DNA from 3 places in the Rhizobium sp. SVR5-9E genome. Region 2 is predicted to be linked to each of the others. Evidence: predicted binding sites of a transcription regulator. Region 2 holds the regulator's gene; each other region holds the start of a gene.

Region 1 (5,611 bases), on a different contig from region 2:
CGCCGATGCTCACCGCATCCTGGTCGAGCCCGCTTGCGGGGCAGCGCTTGCCGTAGCCGACGTCCATCCGGGCCTGCTTTCGCGTTTCGAAAACCCGCTCGTCGAAGTCTGCGGCGGCATCGGCGTCTCGCTCGACAAGCTGAAGGCTTGGAAAGAGCGCTTTCCCTAGGCTGAAAAGAAAAAGCCGGGCGAAAGCCCGGCTTGATCGGTAAGGTGTCCCTGCTCGCTCAGGCAGCCCAGGGGTGCGAAGCGGCATTCTTCTTTTCGAAACTGTCGATCGCCTTGCCCTTTTCCATCGTCAGGCCGATGTCATCGAGACCGTTCAGCAGGCAGTGGCGCTTGAATTCGTCGAGATCGAACTTGATCGAGCCGCCGTCGGGGCCGGTGATTTCCAAATTTTCGAGATCGACCGTGAGTATGGCATTGGAGCCACGCGAAGCGTCGTCCATCAGCTTGTCGAGGTCTTCCTGGCTGACCTTGATCGGCAGGATGCCGTTCTTGAAACAGTTGTTGTAGAAGATGTCCGCAAAGCTGGTGGAGATGACGCAGCGGATGCCGAAATCCAGAAGCGCCCATGGCGCATGCTCGCGCGAGGAGCCGCAGCCGAAGTTGTCGCCGGCGACAAGGATCTTGGCGTCGCGGTAAGCTGGTTTGTTCAGCACGAAATCGGCGTTTTCGGAACCGTCCTCGTTGTAGCGGGCTTCGGCGAAGAGACCCTTGCCGAGGCCCGTGCGCTTGATGGTCTTCAGATAATCCTTCGGAATGATCATGTCCGTGTCGATGTTGACGACAGGCAGGGGCGCGGCGACGCCGGTGAGCTTCACGAATTTATCCATGACCTAGGCTCCAAATTCAGCGGATTTACTTTCGTTGATCAGCATCTAGTCCAGTTTCCCGCCGAAATGAAGGAGAATCTTTCTAAAATGGCGGCCACGCGGCGTTTCGCGCGGCCTGCCCATCGTGCATGCTCCATTACTTGGACGTTTCGTTCAGCCCCCAGAGCACACCGAATGGATCGCGAAGCTGGCCGTAGCGGTCGCCCCAGAACATCAGTTCGACCGGCATGACGACTTCGGCACCGGCAGCGACGGCGCGCTCCCACCAGGAGTCGATATCGTCGACGACCAGCTGGATGGCGAAGCCTTCATGGCCTTTGAAGGGATGGCCGTATTCGGGATAGGCATCAGACAGCATGAGAGAGCTGCCGTTGATATAGAGATGCACATGCATCGTCCGGCCCTTCTCGTCGGCCGGCACGACATAGGCTTCTTCGGCGTTGAATGCCTTCTTATAGAATTCCGCGGCCTTGAGCGCGCCGTCGACCGTCAGATAGGGCAGCAGGCCGTTCTTGACCGGCGGCATCTTGGCGGGGGCAGTTTCATTGCTATCCATGTTCTTCCTCCGTCTCCTGATTTTTAAAGGTCCGGCATCATGGCCGACCGCTTCAAGGACGTAGGATTAGAACGGGAGCCGACAGCTCCATAAAGAATTTTTTGTGAAGGGCTGAATGGCCGGTTGCGATCAGAGGTCGATGATCGTGCCGCGGCCGTCGTTCCAGACGCGCATTTCGCGCTTTGCTTCGGCCTTGGCGCGGACCGGGGCCGGCTTCATCTTCATCGAAAGCGCGCGGGCGGCCATGAGCACCGTCAGGATGCCACCGACGGCGAGCGTCACCGAAAAGGTGAGAGCGGCAAGCGCCACGAATACAGTGAACCCTGCCAGCATGACGAAGATGAAGCGTATATTCTGCATTGAGCTTAGAACCTTTCTTCGAAAGGGATGTGGTCCTTCTTCTGCCTCTCTGCAAGTCAAGCATGGCATTTTGTTGTCTTGCCAGGCTTCACAAAGCTTGGCACACATTTGTGATGAGCCGAAATCTTCCCACACGTTCGTTCAGCCTGCACCGTTCTGTGCTCAGCGTCCCCGCGATCAATATCCGCGCACTTGAAAAGACCCATAGCCTCGATTGCGATGCTGTTATTTTCGATCTGGAAGATTCGGTGGCGCCGGAGAAGAAGGAAGAGGCGCGCGAAGGGCTGAAAGCCTTCTTCGCGGCGCGCCCCCTTGAAAACAAAGAAAAAATCATCCGCATCAATCCGCTATCATCGAATTTCGGCCATGCCGATATGGAGCTGGTTCTGGCGCTCGAGCCGGATGCGGTGCTTTTGCCGAAGGTCGACGAGCCGCAGGATGTCATGACGGTCAGCGACCTGCTGAGCGATGCCGATGCGCCGGAAACGCTCAGAATATGGGCGATGATCGAAACGCCGCGCGGGATTCTGAACGCTGCGGCCACCGCCGAGTTCGGACGCACGCCGGGCTCACGGCTCGACTGCTTCGTCGTCGGACTGAACGACTTGCGGAAGGAGACGGGCGTTATGCCGCAGCCGGGCCGCACCTATCTTGTGCCTTGGTTGATGCAGGTGATCCTTGCCGCGCGTGCCTATGGTCTCGACGCCATCGACAGCGTCTTCAATGATTTCAGGGAAATGGATGCCTTCGACGCCGAGTGCGCGCATGCGCGTGCTATGGGCTTTGACGGCAAGATGCTGATCCATCCGGCACAGATCGAGGCAGCCAACCGGCATTTCGCTCCCGACGAGGCAGCGATCCGTGAGGCGGAAGAGATTATCGCCGCTTTCGCCGATCCTTCAGCCGATGGCCTCAACGTCATCAATTTGAACGGCCGGATGATCGAGCGGTTGCATCTTGTCCAGGCGGAAAGTCTGGTTCATAAAGCCCGCCTCATTGCTGAACGGAAATGATAACATGAAGCTCTACCGTGTTCTGACTGGCCAGGACGACGCCGCATTCTGCCATCGCGTAACCGATGCCCTCAACAAGGGCTGGTCTCTCCACGGCTCTCCCTCACTGACCTTCAATGCCCAGACGGGCCAGGTGATTGCCGGTCAGGCGATAGTGAAAGAGGTCGAAGGCAAGGATTATCATCCGGACATGAAGCTTTCCGAGCAATAAGCTCAGCGGTCGACGGCTTCCTCGGCGCTGGCTTCGACCCGCTCCATGTCTTCGTCGCTGAGCCCGAAATGATGGCCGATCTCATGGATGAGGACGTGGGTGATGATGTCACCGAGCGTTTCATCGTTTTCCGCCCAATAATCCAGAATGGGACGCCGGTAGAGGCGGATGCGATTGGGCATCTCGCCGGTTTCGACGGTGAAGCGTTCGGAAATGCCCCTGCCCTCGAAAAGGCCTAACAGATCGAACGGCGTTTCCAGCGCCATGTCTTCGAACACGTCGTCGTCGGGAAAATCCTCGATTTCAATCGTCAGATTGCCGGTCAGCGACCGGAACTCATCCGGCAGATGGCTGTAGGCCTCCATCGCCAGGGACTCGAAGGTACTGAGCGTTGGGGCGTGGCGGTCCCGCCAATCCTCGCTCTGGTCTATGCGGGCCATGAAAATTCCCTTCCTTTGGCGCCCATATAGAGCCTTTGCGAAGGATTTTCGAGTGTGAAATCAAGACAGGAATAAATTCACATGAAATTGCCTGTTGACTCTTCACGGAAGCTCTGGAATCCATAAGAACATAACATGAACAAGACAATTGGAGTGAACGTCATGGCGAAGACAGCCGTGGCGCGCGAGCGGCTTTTTGCGCTCCGCGAAACCATTGCAAAGCTCGAGGGAAAGCCGGTACCGGGGTTGGCCGCTGCCGAGCAGGAAGCGCTGGGCGAAGGCGGTTTTAGGAAGAAAACAAAAAGATCTCCACGCTTCTCCTTCCGCATACCGGTGCTGGACGAGGCATTGGATGGAGGCTTGCCGCTTGATGGACTAACGGAAGTGCGAACGCCGATGCTGCGCGATACGGCGACCAGCAGCGGCTTTGCATTTGCTCTTGCAGCAGTATTGCAGCGGCAGGACGAAGAGGAAGAGCGCGGTCCCGGGCCCATCCTCTGGATTGCTGATAAAATAGCCGCAATGGAGGCGGGCGTTCCTTATGCTGTCGGCCTGAAGGATTTCGGCCTGCGGCCGGAGCGCTTTTTCTATGCGAGCCCGCGCAAGCTCGAAGACGCTCTGTGGCTTGCGGAAACGGCCATCGAAAGCGGGGTTTTTGCTGCAACCATTCTGGAGGTTCGCGGCAATCCAAAATCCTTCGGCCTGACCGAGAGCCGGCGCCTGCATCTCAGGACAAAGGCTTCGGGACGCCCGCTTTTCCTATTGCGGCAAGCTGGCGAGGAGGAAGCGAGCAGCGCCTGTTTCCGTTTACTTTCCGAAACCGTGCCAGCTCAGGCGCGGCCACTGCCGGATGGCTCGATGCTGGGCGGTAGCATCGGCAATCCGGTCTTTCGTCTCACCCTGGAGAAGAGCCGTAATCCGGCTCCCCTCTCTTTTCTTTTGGAGTGGAACCCTCATGACCGCCGGTTTTTCCCTATCCACCAATCAGCCGACTCTCGCTTTCCAGGCGAGCTCGCAGCGCATTCTGGCGCTCAACTTCCCGCATCTTCCGACCGACCGGATAGCCCGCAAGAGATGGGGTCTGTCCTGGCGTTCGGCCGGGCGTCCTGACGCGCCGTCGATCGTTTGCTCCGGACGGCTCAACAATGCCATGCGCCTGACGGCGCTGGATGAAGTGGCGGAAAAGATCGGACTGAAGAAGGGTTTGGGCGTTGCCGAGGCACGGGCGATCCATCCGATCCTCGATGTCGTGGAGGAGGATCCCGCAGCCGACCAGCGTCTGCTCGAAGGCATTGCCGACTGGTGCGACCGTTATACCCCGCTGGTGGCACTTGACGGCAAGGATGGCCTGTTCCTCGATATCACGGGTTGCGCCCATCTTTTCGGGGGTGAACGGGCGATGCTCAAGGAAATATTGTCGCGCCTTCATCAAATGGGACTTGATGTCTACGGCGCCATATCGTCGTCGCCGGGACTTTCCTGGGCCGTCAGCCGCTACGGCCAGGGCGGAGTTATTGCGTCGGAGGAGGCCGAAAATGTTCTGGCCCCTCTCCCCGTCGCATCGCTTCGCCTCGACGAGAATGTCGTCGAGGCCCTGCAGAAACTGGGCTTGCGATATGTCGGCGATCTTCTGCAAGCGCCGCGGGCGCCGCTGACCCGACGTTTTGGCGCCAGCGTTCTGTTGCGGCTCGATCAGGCCTTGGGGCTGGATGAGGAGCCGGTTTCCCCTCGCCTGCCTGTGGCAAGCCTTTCTGCCGAACGCAGGCTCGCGGAGCCGATCGGCACCGAAGACGATATTCTTGCCTTGGCCGGACAGGTCGCCATGTCCTTGAAACCCTCCCTTGAAGCGCGGGGCGCAGGCGGCCGGCTTTTCGAGCTCGTTCTTTTCAGGGTCGATGGCCGCGTCTTTCGGATTTCCGCTGGCGCATCACAGCCGCTTCGTGATCCTCACCGTATCGCAGCGCTTTTTTCCGAAAGGCTGACGGCGATCCATGATGATCTCGATGTGGGGTATGGTTTTGAAATCCTGCGGATAAATGTGCAGCGCCACGAGGATTTCGCGATGCTGCAGGGCGATTTCGATGGTGACCGGCAAAAGGATGTTTCACTGGCGAATTTCGTCGATCGGGTTTCGGCCCGGCTTGGTGCGGATTGCCTGACGAGCTTCGATCTGCGCGAAAGCCATGTGCCGGAGC
Region 2 (5,611 bases):
GGATCGAATCGGCGCCAACCGGCAGGATCATGAATTCCTGGAAGTCGATCGGGTTGTCGGCATGGGCGCCGCCGTTGATGATGTTCATCATCGGGACGGGCAGCAGATGGGCGCTGGCGCCGCCAACATAGCGGTAGAGCGGCAGACCGGCAGCCTGGGCGGCGGCCTTGGCGACGGCGAGCGATACGCCGAGGATGGCATTGGCGCCGAGGCGCGATTTGTTCGGCGTGCCATCCAGTTCGATCATGATGTTGTCGATCTGGATCTGGTTCTCGGCGTCGATGCCGCCGATCGCATCGAAGATTTCGGTATTGGCGGCCTCGACGGCCTTTTCCACGCCCTTGCCGAGATAGCGCTTGCCGCCGTCGCGAACTTCAACGGCTTCGTGGGCGCCGGTCGAAGCGCCCGACGGCACCGCCGCCCGGCCCATGCTGCCGTCTTCGAGATAGACATCGACTTCAACGGTCGGATTGCCACGGCTGTCAAGAATCTCGCGGGCAATAATGTCGGTAATTGCAGTCATGGTTTCTCCTGCTCGGTGGCGGTTAAATCGTTTGAAATCGTCTTAATCGAAGACGCGCAAATTACAATGGCGCTTTGAGCGTCCTCCGCTGCAGCGATCGTACGTGGCCTATTACACGATCATGTCAGACTTTTGAACGTCAGTTCTTCGCGATTGCGTCGAACGCCAGCAGCTTTTCGAGAAGCCGCGGCATGTCCTTCAGATGGACCATGTTCGGGCCGTCGGACGGGGCGTTGTCGGGATTCTCATGTGTCTCGATGAAGACGCCGGCAACACCGACGGCGACAGCGGCGCGCGCCAGCGTTTCCACGAATTCGCGCTGCCCGCCTGACGAACCACCCTGCCCGCCCGGCTGCTGCACCGAATGGGTAGCGTCGAAAATCACCGGCGCGCCCATCGCCGCCATGATCGGCAGTGAGCGCATGTCGGAAACCAGCGTGTTGTAGCCGAAGGAGGCACCGCGCTCGCAAAGCAGGATGTTCGGATTGCCGGTCGCATTCAGCTTGCCGAGGACGTTCTTCATATCCCACGGCGCCAGGAACTGGCCCTTCTTGACGTTGATTGCCCGGCCAGTCTTGGCGGCGGCTACCAGAAGGTCCGTCTGACGGCTGAGGAAGGCAGGGATCTGCAGGATATCGACCACCGTAGCGACTTCCGCGCATTGCTCTTCCGTATGGACATCGGTCAACACCGGAAAACCGAACTCCTTTTTCAGATCGGCGAAGACTTCCAGCGACGTTTCAAGCCCGATGCCGCGCTGGGCGGAAAGCGACGTGCGGTTCGCCTTGTCGAAGGACGACTTGTAAACGAGGCCGATGCCGAGCTTCTTGCAGAGTTCGCTCAAAACGCCGGCGACCATGAAGGCGTGCTCGCGGCTTTCCATCTGGCAGGGACCGGCAATCAGCGACAGCCGGCCGCTGTTGGAAAACACAACGCGCCCGGCGCCTTCGCCGACTGCGACTTCGGAGTTGGTATTGCTCATGGGGTCTCCTCAAAGGCGAAGATTGCACCCTGGCCGGGCGCAGGCTTCACCAGAACTCTGTTGCTGATGCGTGTATAGGTCATCCCGTTAGCAGCCAGAAGGGCCTCTGTCACGGTAATATCTCGGGTGCGGAAAACGATGGCGCTGCCGCGGAGCCCCTTGTCGGCCAACGGCTGTGCGACATCGAAATAGGCTTCCATCCCCTCCTGAGACAGCAGACTGATTTTGACGTTGGGAGTTGTGACTGCGAGGCCGAAACTGGTGCTCTCTACCTTTGCCCCGGACGCCGCCAGTTGGACGAAAGAGCCAAACGCTTCTGGCTCCGGCGCGCTTAGCACGACCTCCCGAATACCGGCTACGCCATTTTCGTGTTTTTCCAGCGCGTCATGGTTGGCGGGAAAGGCATTGATGCGCTGGCAGGCAAAGAGAAAGAAATCCGGCGCCCTGAGATCGGCCGCAAAAGCGAGCTTGAAGGCGCCGGTCGATTGCGAGCCATCCGGCATTTCGATCGGACGCGAAAACTCCAGCATGTCGCCGCCGCTCTGCCTGGCATTCATGAAGGCAGAATGATCGGCGTCCGCATCCTCTGTGCTAAAAGCGACCGCAGAAAACCCGTCATTGCCGCACCGGAAGCGAAAAGCCTGGTCGCGCGCCACAAAAACATTGCCCCCGCGCACGGATGTTTCACATTTCTTCGCATTCTCGATACCAAGCGGCTCGAGATAGGTCTTGTCGGCAAAGAAGATGCAAGCGTTCTCCGTTCCGAACGGGTGGCCGCCCTCTGGCGCAATGGTAAATCCCAGCCTTCCCAGCCGCTCGCGCGCCAGGTCGATGTCCGTGACCGGTAGGACAAGGTGATCCAGTGGATGAGGCATCGGGCGCGTCTCCATTTTTCCAGTGCTCCAGATTTGCGCGGCCTGTTCCCCCGATGCAAGCTGCAAGCGGTGACCCGGCAAACAAAAAGTCCCAAAATGAATGCACTTCAGAAAAAGTTTTACCGAAATTTAGGTACTTGCGGAACACATATGGAACATATAGTGTCTGTTCTGGCTTTGTTTCACGAATCTGGGGTTAAACTTCGATGCTGACGCGCAAACAACAGGAGCTTCTCCTCTTTATTCATGAGCGGATGAAAGAATCCGGCGTCCCGCCATCCTTCGACGAAATGAAGGATGCGCTGGATCTCGCCTCCAAATCCGGCATCCACCGCCTGATTACGGCGCTTGAGGAGCGTGGTTTCATTCGTCGCCTACCGAACCGGGCTCGCGCACTTGAGGTGATCAAGCTTCCGGAGGCCTACAGCCCGAGCATTCAGCCGCGCCGCGGCTTTTCGCCAAGCGTCATCGAGGGTAGCCTCGGCAAACCGCAGCCGGTAGCAGCCCCGCCGAAGCCGGCGAACGAAGACAACAACAGTGCTGTTTCCGTTCCCGTCATGGGCCGCATCGCGGCCGGCGTGCCGATCTCGGCAATCCAGAACAATACCCACGACATCACCGTCCCCGCCGATATGCTGGGGTCGGGCGAGCACTACGCACTTGAGGTCAAGGGCGATTCGATGATCGACGCCGGCATCTTCGACGGCGATACGGTCATTATCCGCAATTCAAATACCGCAAACCCCGGCGACATCGTTGTCGCACTGGTCGATGACGAGGAAGCGACCCTCAAGCGGTTCCGCCGCAAGGGAGCCTCGATCGCGCTTGAAGCCGCAAACCCGGCATATGAGACACGTATCTTCGGGCCGGACCGCGTCAAGGTTCAAGGCAAGCTCGTCGGCCTCATTCGCCGCTATCACTAACCGGCAACGCATCCCCGGCAAATGTGCCACTGCGCCAATCATAGGCGCGGTGCCGGCTCCAGGGGCGGTCGAGTGTTTCGAAAGCGGTTGTGACGTCTGCGGCGCCGTTTCCAAAGCGTAACTCGACGGCGCCGGTTTTCCTCAGGGTTTCGCCGGTAAACAGCATTGCTCCGGATCGGCAGGTGCCGGACCGCAGCTTGACCGGCGTCACGACGATATCCGCTGTGTCGCAAGCCGGGCCGAAATAGGCCGCATTTTCGATCACTGCGAGGATGGAGCCGTTCTCGAGCTCTGCCGTGCACCAGGCTTTTTTGACGCAGGTGAAATGGCCTGCCGAAGCGGCGTTCCGCATCGCATCTCTTGCTTCTTCCTGTTGCGTCGGAGAAAGCCTCAATCTCTCCCCGTCTTTTGCCGAAGGCGGGGCCGAGGCGGTATCAAGCAATTTTGGCGGCCGGTGGTCATCGATAACCAGCGCTCGTTTCCACTGGTCGAAAATGAAATCCGGCGGGCGTTCGCGGTTGGAGGCGAGAGCGGATTGCCTGACGATTGCAACAAGACTTCCATCTTCGGCAATCACGACATCTGGCGCGGCTCTACCGGGCATGAGCGCAACGGCAAGCGTTGAACCGGCGATGATCGCTGTTCCCATATGCCTAAGCCGGGTGCGCAGCAGCGTGAGCAGCAGGAAGCCGGCGACCGCTGCCGGAAAATACCAGCCGGGCAGCCTGCCCACGCCGATGTCGCCGCCCCAGGACGACACCGTCTTGGCAACCGCGATTACGAGATCGAGACCGAAACCCACCACCTTCCACGGCAGCACGTCTAGCCCGAAGGGCATCAGCAGCATGGCAAGCAGGCCTGCAGGCATGATGACGAAGGAAATGATCGGCATGGCCGCGAGGTTGGCCGGCAGACCGTAGGCCGTCAGCCGGTGGAAATGCTCGATCGAGAACAATGCTGTCGAAAAGCCGCCGATGACGGATGTGAGCAGGATTCCGCCGAGAAAACCGGAAACGGAAACCAACAGCCGAAGCGATCGCATTTTTGAAAAAGGGCTTTCGCGCATCGGCCGCTCCTTCCAAAGCGCATATCCCGCGACCAGCGCCAGAGTGGCGGCAAAGGACATCTGAAAGCTCGGACCCATGATTTCGGAGGGCGAGATTGAGATGATGAGGAGTGCCGAAAGCGCGACATTGCGGAGGCTGATGGAGGGCCGGTCGAAGAAGACTGCAACCAGCATGATTGCCATCATGATGAAGGCGCGTTCGGCCGAAACGGCAAAACCTGAGATCAAGAAGTAGGCCGTCACCGCCGCCAGAGCACCCGCCGCCGCAATCTTTTTCGTCGGATAGGCCTGAGCGACACCCGGAAAGAGGCTGAGTATCGAACGGAATCCGACAAAGAAAATACCCGCCGACAGCGCCATGTTGAGCCCGGAGATTGCGATGATATGGGCAAGACCGGACTGACGGAGTGCCTCTGTCGTCTCGCTGGAAATTGCCCGGCGCTCGTCCGTCACCAGCGCGGCGGCAAAAGCACCGGTGTCACCGGGCAGGATCGACCTTATGCGATCGCCAATACTGCTGCGCAGGCGATAGAGCCATTCCAGCCAATTTTCGCCGAAATTTCGAGCGTCCTCCTGCCCCGGTGGCACCGGCACTGGCGCACCATAGAAAAAGCCGTTGGCGCCGATGCCGTCAAAATAGGTCTTGACGGCAAAGTCGTTCAAGCCCGGGAGCGCTGGCCCGGCCGGGGGCGTCAATCGCGCCCTGCCCTTCAGCCAGGTGCCGGTCTCGAACTCGGCTTTCCGCCCTCGTGCAACGACGGTAACCCGCGCCGGCGGCCGCTTCAACAACGGCTGCTCCGTGGCCCGGACAGATAGAACGTAACGCCATCCGCCGCGGCCATCGCCTTCCCGCCGCTCGACCCGGCCGGTCAGCGTCGTGGTCACGGCGGAATCGAGCATCAGCGTTGCCGCGCGCCGCGTCTCGAATTGCGCGGCCAATATGCCGCAAAGGATGAGCGCAAGCGCCGTCAGGACAGCGCGCAGCACCTCACGGTTGCGATTCGTCACGGCGAGCGCCGCAAGCATAAAAAACAGGCAGAGGCCCGAGGAGCGCATTGAAACGCCGCCGCCGGCGACAAACCAGATTGCCGCACCCAGCCCCAGAAAGACGGGCGCAAACAGCAGCCGTGCGCCATGCGCCGTTTCCTCGCCCGCCATCCGCAGAACAGAGGCCTGGAGATGTACGCGCATCTGGGGAACGGCAGCTAGCCGCGGGCGATTGTTTTGCGTGCGCTGCAAGTG
Region 3 (5,611 bases), on a different contig from region 2:
CCGAGGCGGCATCAATACGACCTACGGAACGCTCGGGAACATCGGAGGCGTCCGGGGCGGCGCGATAGACGCGGTGGCCGCGGTTTCGGTAGATGTCGATCAGCGGCGTCACATCAGTTACTTCGTCCTCGACCAGCGACGACGACTTCTGGACATCCTCAAGCGGCTCGGACATGACCGCAACGAGCGTCAGCTTTTCGATGCCAAAGCCAGGCTCGATTTTCTCGGTCTGGTCACGGAAGAGCTTGGTGAGCCATGCGACATCGCGGGCAGGTTTTGCGGTGCCTGCGCGAACAGCCTGGCGGGTGCCATCGACCTTCTCGACAATGAGATCTGCTCTGCGGACACCGAGGCCCTCCTTCTGGAGCCTGTCGATGAGCTGAACGATCAGCCGGCCGACGTACTTGTTGATGGTCTCGGCGGCGCCGATCGGCTCTGCGAACGCCCGCGAGACCTCGATCAACTCGGGCGTTCTGATTGGATCGATTGGTTCCGGCGTGCGGCCGAACATCTGATCGAGGCGGCGGCCCACTTCGGGCCCGAAGCGGAGGGTCAGCGGCGCGCGTGGTGTGTTGGCCAGTTCGCCGATGGATTTGAAGCCCAGCGTCCGCAGGTCGCCGATGATCTTTTCAGGCACCCTTAGAAGCGAGATCGGAAGCTTCTCGACCGCCCGGACGATTTCGCCTGAGGGCACGATGACGGTCTCGCGGCTGATCGCTCGCGCGCAGGCATGAGCTGCGCCCCACGTATCTGCCACGGCCACTCTCGCCGTGAGCTTCTTCGCGAAGAACTGGTTCGAGATCTTCGTGAGCATGGGCAGTTCGCCACCCTGAAGATGGTCGGCGCCTTCGGTGTCGAGCACGATGCCGTCGGGCGCGTCCATGGCAACGATGGGCGAATACTGCGTCAGCGCCCAGAGTGTAATCCTCTCGAGTGCGGCAGCATCAGCCGCAGGATCCGCTTCCACCATCATCAGGCCGCGGAATAGCGCCTGGGCCTTGGCCGCCTGCATCCCGACGCGCACGCCGGCCTTTCGTGCGGCAGGATCCGCCGCGGACACCCAGCGCTTCGAACCAGACTTCGCGATCACGGCTATTGCTTGATCAGCCGGAATAGACGGATCGGCGCGACGTATTCGATCCGTCGCCAGATCCGGCAGATAGATGGATACGACCCTTGTCATCGCAGGCTCCAATTTCAAACTCAGCACACTCGCCCGCACGCGATCTCATCAACTCCAAAAGCCACCTCGGGCGACCAATTCCCGGCACCGGAAGCTCCTCGGACGGCAGGACGCTCACTCGCCATCTCGTGGTCGAGGCCGTCGGCTGCCCGAAGTCGTTCGCCTCGGTCTGCCGCCGCCACCGCCTGACCGTGAGGGCCATCGTGCCTGTCCGCTCGGCCGCAAGCTGCAGACGGCGGGAAGCGGTCATCGGCAGCCGGACGATCTCCCCGACGACGGCACCGAGGCTGCCAAAGGAAAGTCCTTCTTCCATGTTTGCCAGCGCGTCCTCTTCCTTGTCCGATTCCACGAAGATCACCCTGTCGGGATGAAGACCAACCTGCGCCAGCGCCGGGAAGAAGAGATCCGGCCGCGTCAGACACCAGACGATCGGCCCCTTGGTCCTCGCGGCGATCCATGCTGCGAACAAGGCTGCAGCCGCCCCGTCGACCGTACCGGAGCCACCTCCGGCGAACTCATGTAGAGCGCCCAGACGAAGCCCGCCTCCTGGAAGCACCCCGTCGATCTCCGGTACGCCGAACTCCAGACACCCGACCTTCCTCGCCGCCTGGCCCTCTATGGAGCTGATGCGTTCCCGGAGATCGGCTATGACGTGTGCGCGGACAGCGGACATCGATCACGAATCCTGTTCAGATCGGGTTGAGACTGACGACATCATGTCGCTTGAATGCGGATGTTCCTGTAATGTTCCTTCCCGGCAGCAGAGTCAAGGCGGCCTAAAATAGGAATATGGTCCCACAATTTTAGTTTGCTGAAGATTGTTTTGGTGGATCAGCGAGGTAGCCAAATCTCGTAAGCGACCGGCTTTATTGAAAAAATTTTTTGGCCTTGAACGATTGCCTTTGCCGTGTTGCCCGAATATTGACGCGGCCGTTTCGTCATGGAGCCACCGTCGCCCGGGAAGCCAAGAAAGCCTCTCGATCTCTCCTCGACCCTTCATCAGGTTCGCGCTCGATCATCGAAGTTGAGTGTCGGGCCTGCGGAAGGGCTCGAAGCTATGCGCGCGCCGAACTTGTGAAGAAGCACGGGGCAAGCGTTACATTCGCCCGGCTTGGGCGCATGCCAGCAGTCGTATGTGACCTTCTTGTGGATGTAGATGGGGATCGGTGCGGCACAACGTTTCCGTGCCTGCAGACATCGTAACTTCGGATTATGCCTTCGCGGAGATCGCACTCAATTCTTCAAGATCCAGATCACGCTCCAGTTCGCGGAGGGTTTCGTCATCGATTAGTCCCGAACGATGCAGCCGGATGAGTTCCGTCCGGCCGACGGCAACCGCCTCTAAGACGACGTCGAAATGGCGTGAAGCATCGGTATGAAATCCTCCGTCCGCTCCGCGTAATCCACAATGGCCGTCGCCCGATGCTCGTATCTCTTCAGGAGTTGGGGATGGATCAGGTTCCCCTTGATGTCGTAAGCGAGATCTCTCACCTTCGTGAATTGGACTTGTGCCATTGCCGCCTCGGCCTGGCTCATCGTCATTGGTGCGCGCTCGGCTTCCGCCTCGCCCAAGCCAGCCCAGGAAATCACCGCACCAAGCGTCGTGCCCTGTACGAGCACCGTCCCCATGATCACGGCAAAGGACATGACGAGGATGAAATCCCGTCCGGGAAACCCTTCGGGCAGGCTCAAGGCAAGCGCGAGGGTGACCACACCGCGGACGCCCGCCCAGCTCAACACCGTCGCCGCTCCACTTCCCATCGGAACGGATCGAGCGAGTCCTACCCTGTTTGCGAACCTGATCGCCAGATCGGAGCCGAACACCCAGACGAAGCGAGCCGCAACAAGGGCGACAAGGATCACAAGCGCCGGAAACGCCATGGTTTCGACCAGCACCCCGAAGCCGCCGCCGCGCTCAACGACATCGCGCAGCGATAGGTCAATCAGGATGAACACCATCGCCTCCATCAGGAAGACGAGCACTGTCCAGAATGAGGTGCCACGCATTCGCGTCCCCGCCGACATGACGGTATGCTGGTGCCACGAGGCGATCAGACCCGCCGTGACGGTAGCAATCACACCGGACACATGAAGTTGCTCTCCCAAAAGGTAGGCGATCCAGCAGAGCAACGTGGTCGCAGCAATCATGAGGTAGTCGTCGCGCAATCTCCGGACGAGCTTGACCCATGCGAAACCAAGCACGAGCCAAGCGCAGCCCCGCCGGCGGCAAGCACAAGGAACGTCCCAACTGCACTGACAGTACTGAACGCGCCAGTCGCTACCGCTGCGACGGCGAAGCGGAAAAGGACCAACCCGCTCGCGTCATTCAGCAGGCTCTCGCCTTCCAAAAGGATCTGAAGACGTCGCGGCAGGCGAACCCGCTCGAGGACCGCTCGGGCGGACACCGCATCCGGCGGCGATACGATGGCTCCCAGAGCCGCACAGGCAGCCCAAGGCAACGGAGGCATCACCAGATGAGCGACAACAGCAACGACGATGGTGGTGAAGAGCACGGCGCCAACTGCCAGCGAGGCAATGCCGAACATGTGGCGCTTCAGCCTGTCGACGGCGATGGACCAAGCCCCGTCGAACAGAAGCGGCGGCAGGAAGATCACGAGCACAAGCTCCGGATCCACCGTTATCGCTGGCAGCCCGGGGACGAAGGCCAACGCGGCACCGCCCGCAAGCAGTGCGACCGACGGCGGCAGTCCCAGCCGATGGGCGAGATAGTGGAGCGCGATGATCGTAAGAAACATCGCGATCACGAGTTCAAAGAGGTGGGTGCCGTCCATATGTCTCTCCGCGGCCAACGTTGTCCATCAAAGGACGGCTCCGCCTAAAACGCAACAGAGGGGACGAGATGCATCCTCTTCAGAAGTCGGTGGAGACCGATACCTCTCGCCACTGCTTGATTATGTCGGCATCACCAAGATGCTTCGCCTCTATTGCGGCGACAGTGTCGCTGCCGAATGGCATGCGGACGGGAGGCTGGGCGACATCGGCGAAGGCTACGACCTGCCGGGCAAACTTTTCCGGGTCTCCGGGCTGGTTGCGGTTCAGCGAGGACGCGCGCTCGCGAACCGCGCCGGCGGTTGCATCATAGTCGCGGATCCTGTTGCCGCTCGACGACAACGAGCTGGGATCGAGGAAGTCCGTCCGGAAGTAGCCGGGTTCGATCACAGTCACATGGATTCCAAGCGGTTCCAGTTCCGCATGAAGCGCCTCGGATAGTCCTTCGACTGCGAACTTCGTGGAGCAGTAGACACCGAATCCTGCGGCAGCACGGTAGCCGCCGATCGAGGAAATATTGAGGATGCGACCCGACCTCTGCGCCCGCATCTGCGGGAGGACGGCACGCGTCACCGTCAGCAGGCCGAAGACGTTCGTCCGATAGAGCCGTTCGACTTCTTCCGCAGAGGCTTCCTCGACCGCGCCGACAAGGCCGAACCCCGCGTTGTTGAGGAGCACGTCGATTGTGCCGAAGCGCTCGACTGCCTGTCGCGCAGCGTCACGCGCCTGCTCCTCGTTCGTTACATCGAGCGCAGCCGCGAGCAGATTGCGTCGCTCTCCGAGCTTCTCCCTTACCGATCCTGCACTGCGGGCAGTCGCAACCACGTTGTCACCGCGCTCGAGAGCAAGCTGCGCGATGCGGGCGCCGAACCCGCGCGATGCTCCGGTTATGAACCATGTCTTCATCTCGGTCTTCTTTCCTATTCAGAGGCGGCGGGCAGCGCCCAGAGCTTGTCGAAGGCGATGCTGTCGAAGAAAGCCGACGCTTTGACGATTTTGCCGCCATCGAGATTAAGGAACCACGCGTACGTGTTCTTGTATGGCTGGCCGTCCTTCGCTGTTCCGGCGGCATCGAAGAAGACAATCACCGTATCGCCGTCGGCATACATATTCCGGATCGTCGGCTTGAGACCGACGCTCATGCGCGCATTGAACGGTTTGATCACCTCGGTGATGAAAGCATCGCGGCTGAGATGGGGCCTGGAGGCGGCCGAGTTGCCCGTGATCGCCCATGTCACGTTGTCGGCCAGAAGATCATACGGACTTCAAACGCCTTCTGCACCGTGGCCTTGTTGGACACTTCGTCTGCGCACGCCACACTGCCAATGGCACTGAGGATCGAAACAGTGGCCGCAAAAGCGAGCCCTCGCAATGTTGCCACCGATAATCTGCTTCTGCTCATCTCTGAACTCCCTTGAAAACGAGTTGCCTGCCGCCGGGCCATCCCAACGGCGGAGCTGAGCGGCGGGGGCAACGCCGCCATATTTTCAGATTTGGGCTTCCCAGGCCTTGAGCTGATGATCCTTCAACATGTCTTCGATCACCTTAGGGCAGACATTGCGGAACTTGCCTGTGTCGGCCGGGACGATCTCGATCATGCGATTTATCATCTCGGTAGGATCCATCTTGCCTTCCGGC

The links. The regulator LexA, encoded in region 2, represses DNA repair genes until DNA is damaged. The targets are predictions, from matches to a motif close to TGTTCNNNNTGTGTTCNG.
Region 1: a site for LexA is predicted at 3,541-3,558, ahead of ACPYOJ_RS22545 (ImuA family protein). Genes of this name have one in related genera too.
Region 3: a site for LexA is predicted at 1,918-1,935, ahead of ACPYOJ_RS25805 (ImuA family protein). Genes of this name have one in related genera too.

The regions. Positions count from the first base shown of each region.
Region 1 covers NZ_JBNDHS010000056.1:34,851-40,461, forward strand. The annotation lists gene ACPYOJ_RS22510 (pyridoxal-phosphate dependent enzyme) at 1-169, shown strand, start outside; gene leuD (3-isopropylmalate dehydratase small subunit) at 228-836, opposite strand; gene ACPYOJ_RS22520 (VOC family protein) at 973-1,392, opposite strand; gene ACPYOJ_RS22525 (hypothetical protein) at 1,522-1,752, opposite strand; gene ACPYOJ_RS22530 (HpcH/HpaI aldolase/citrate lyase family protein) at 1,866-2,765, shown strand; gene ACPYOJ_RS22535 (DUF1737 domain-containing protein) at 2,770-2,976, shown strand; gene ACPYOJ_RS22540 (metallopeptidase family protein) at 2,979-3,416, opposite strand; gene ACPYOJ_RS22545 (ImuA family protein) at 3,579-4,526, shown strand; gene ACPYOJ_RS22550 (Y-family DNA polymerase) at 4,537-5,611, shown strand, end outside.
Region 2 covers NZ_JBNDHS010000005.1:6,591-12,201, reverse strand. The annotation lists gene eno (phosphopyruvate hydratase) at 1-523, opposite strand, end outside; gene kdsA (3-deoxy-8-phosphooctulonate synthase) at 663-1,505, opposite strand; gene ACPYOJ_RS04440 (VOC family protein) at 1,502-2,380, opposite strand; gene lexA (transcriptional repressor LexA) at 2,587-3,303, shown strand; gene ACPYOJ_RS04430 (ComEC/Rec2 family competence protein) at 3,284-5,611, opposite strand, start outside.
Region 3 covers NZ_JBNDHS010000075.1:6,018-11,628, reverse strand. The annotation lists gene ACPYOJ_RS25810 (Y-family DNA polymerase) at 1-1,183, opposite strand, end outside; gene ACPYOJ_RS25805 (ImuA family protein) at 1,104-1,856, opposite strand; partial or broken gene ACPYOJ_RS25800 (Na+/H+ antiporter) at 2,394-3,975, opposite strand; gene ACPYOJ_RS25795 (oxidoreductase) at 4,055-4,879, opposite strand; partial or broken gene ACPYOJ_RS25790 (nuclear transport factor 2 family protein) at 4,894-5,375, opposite strand; gene ACPYOJ_RS25785 (SDR family oxidoreductase) at 5,461-5,611, opposite strand, start outside.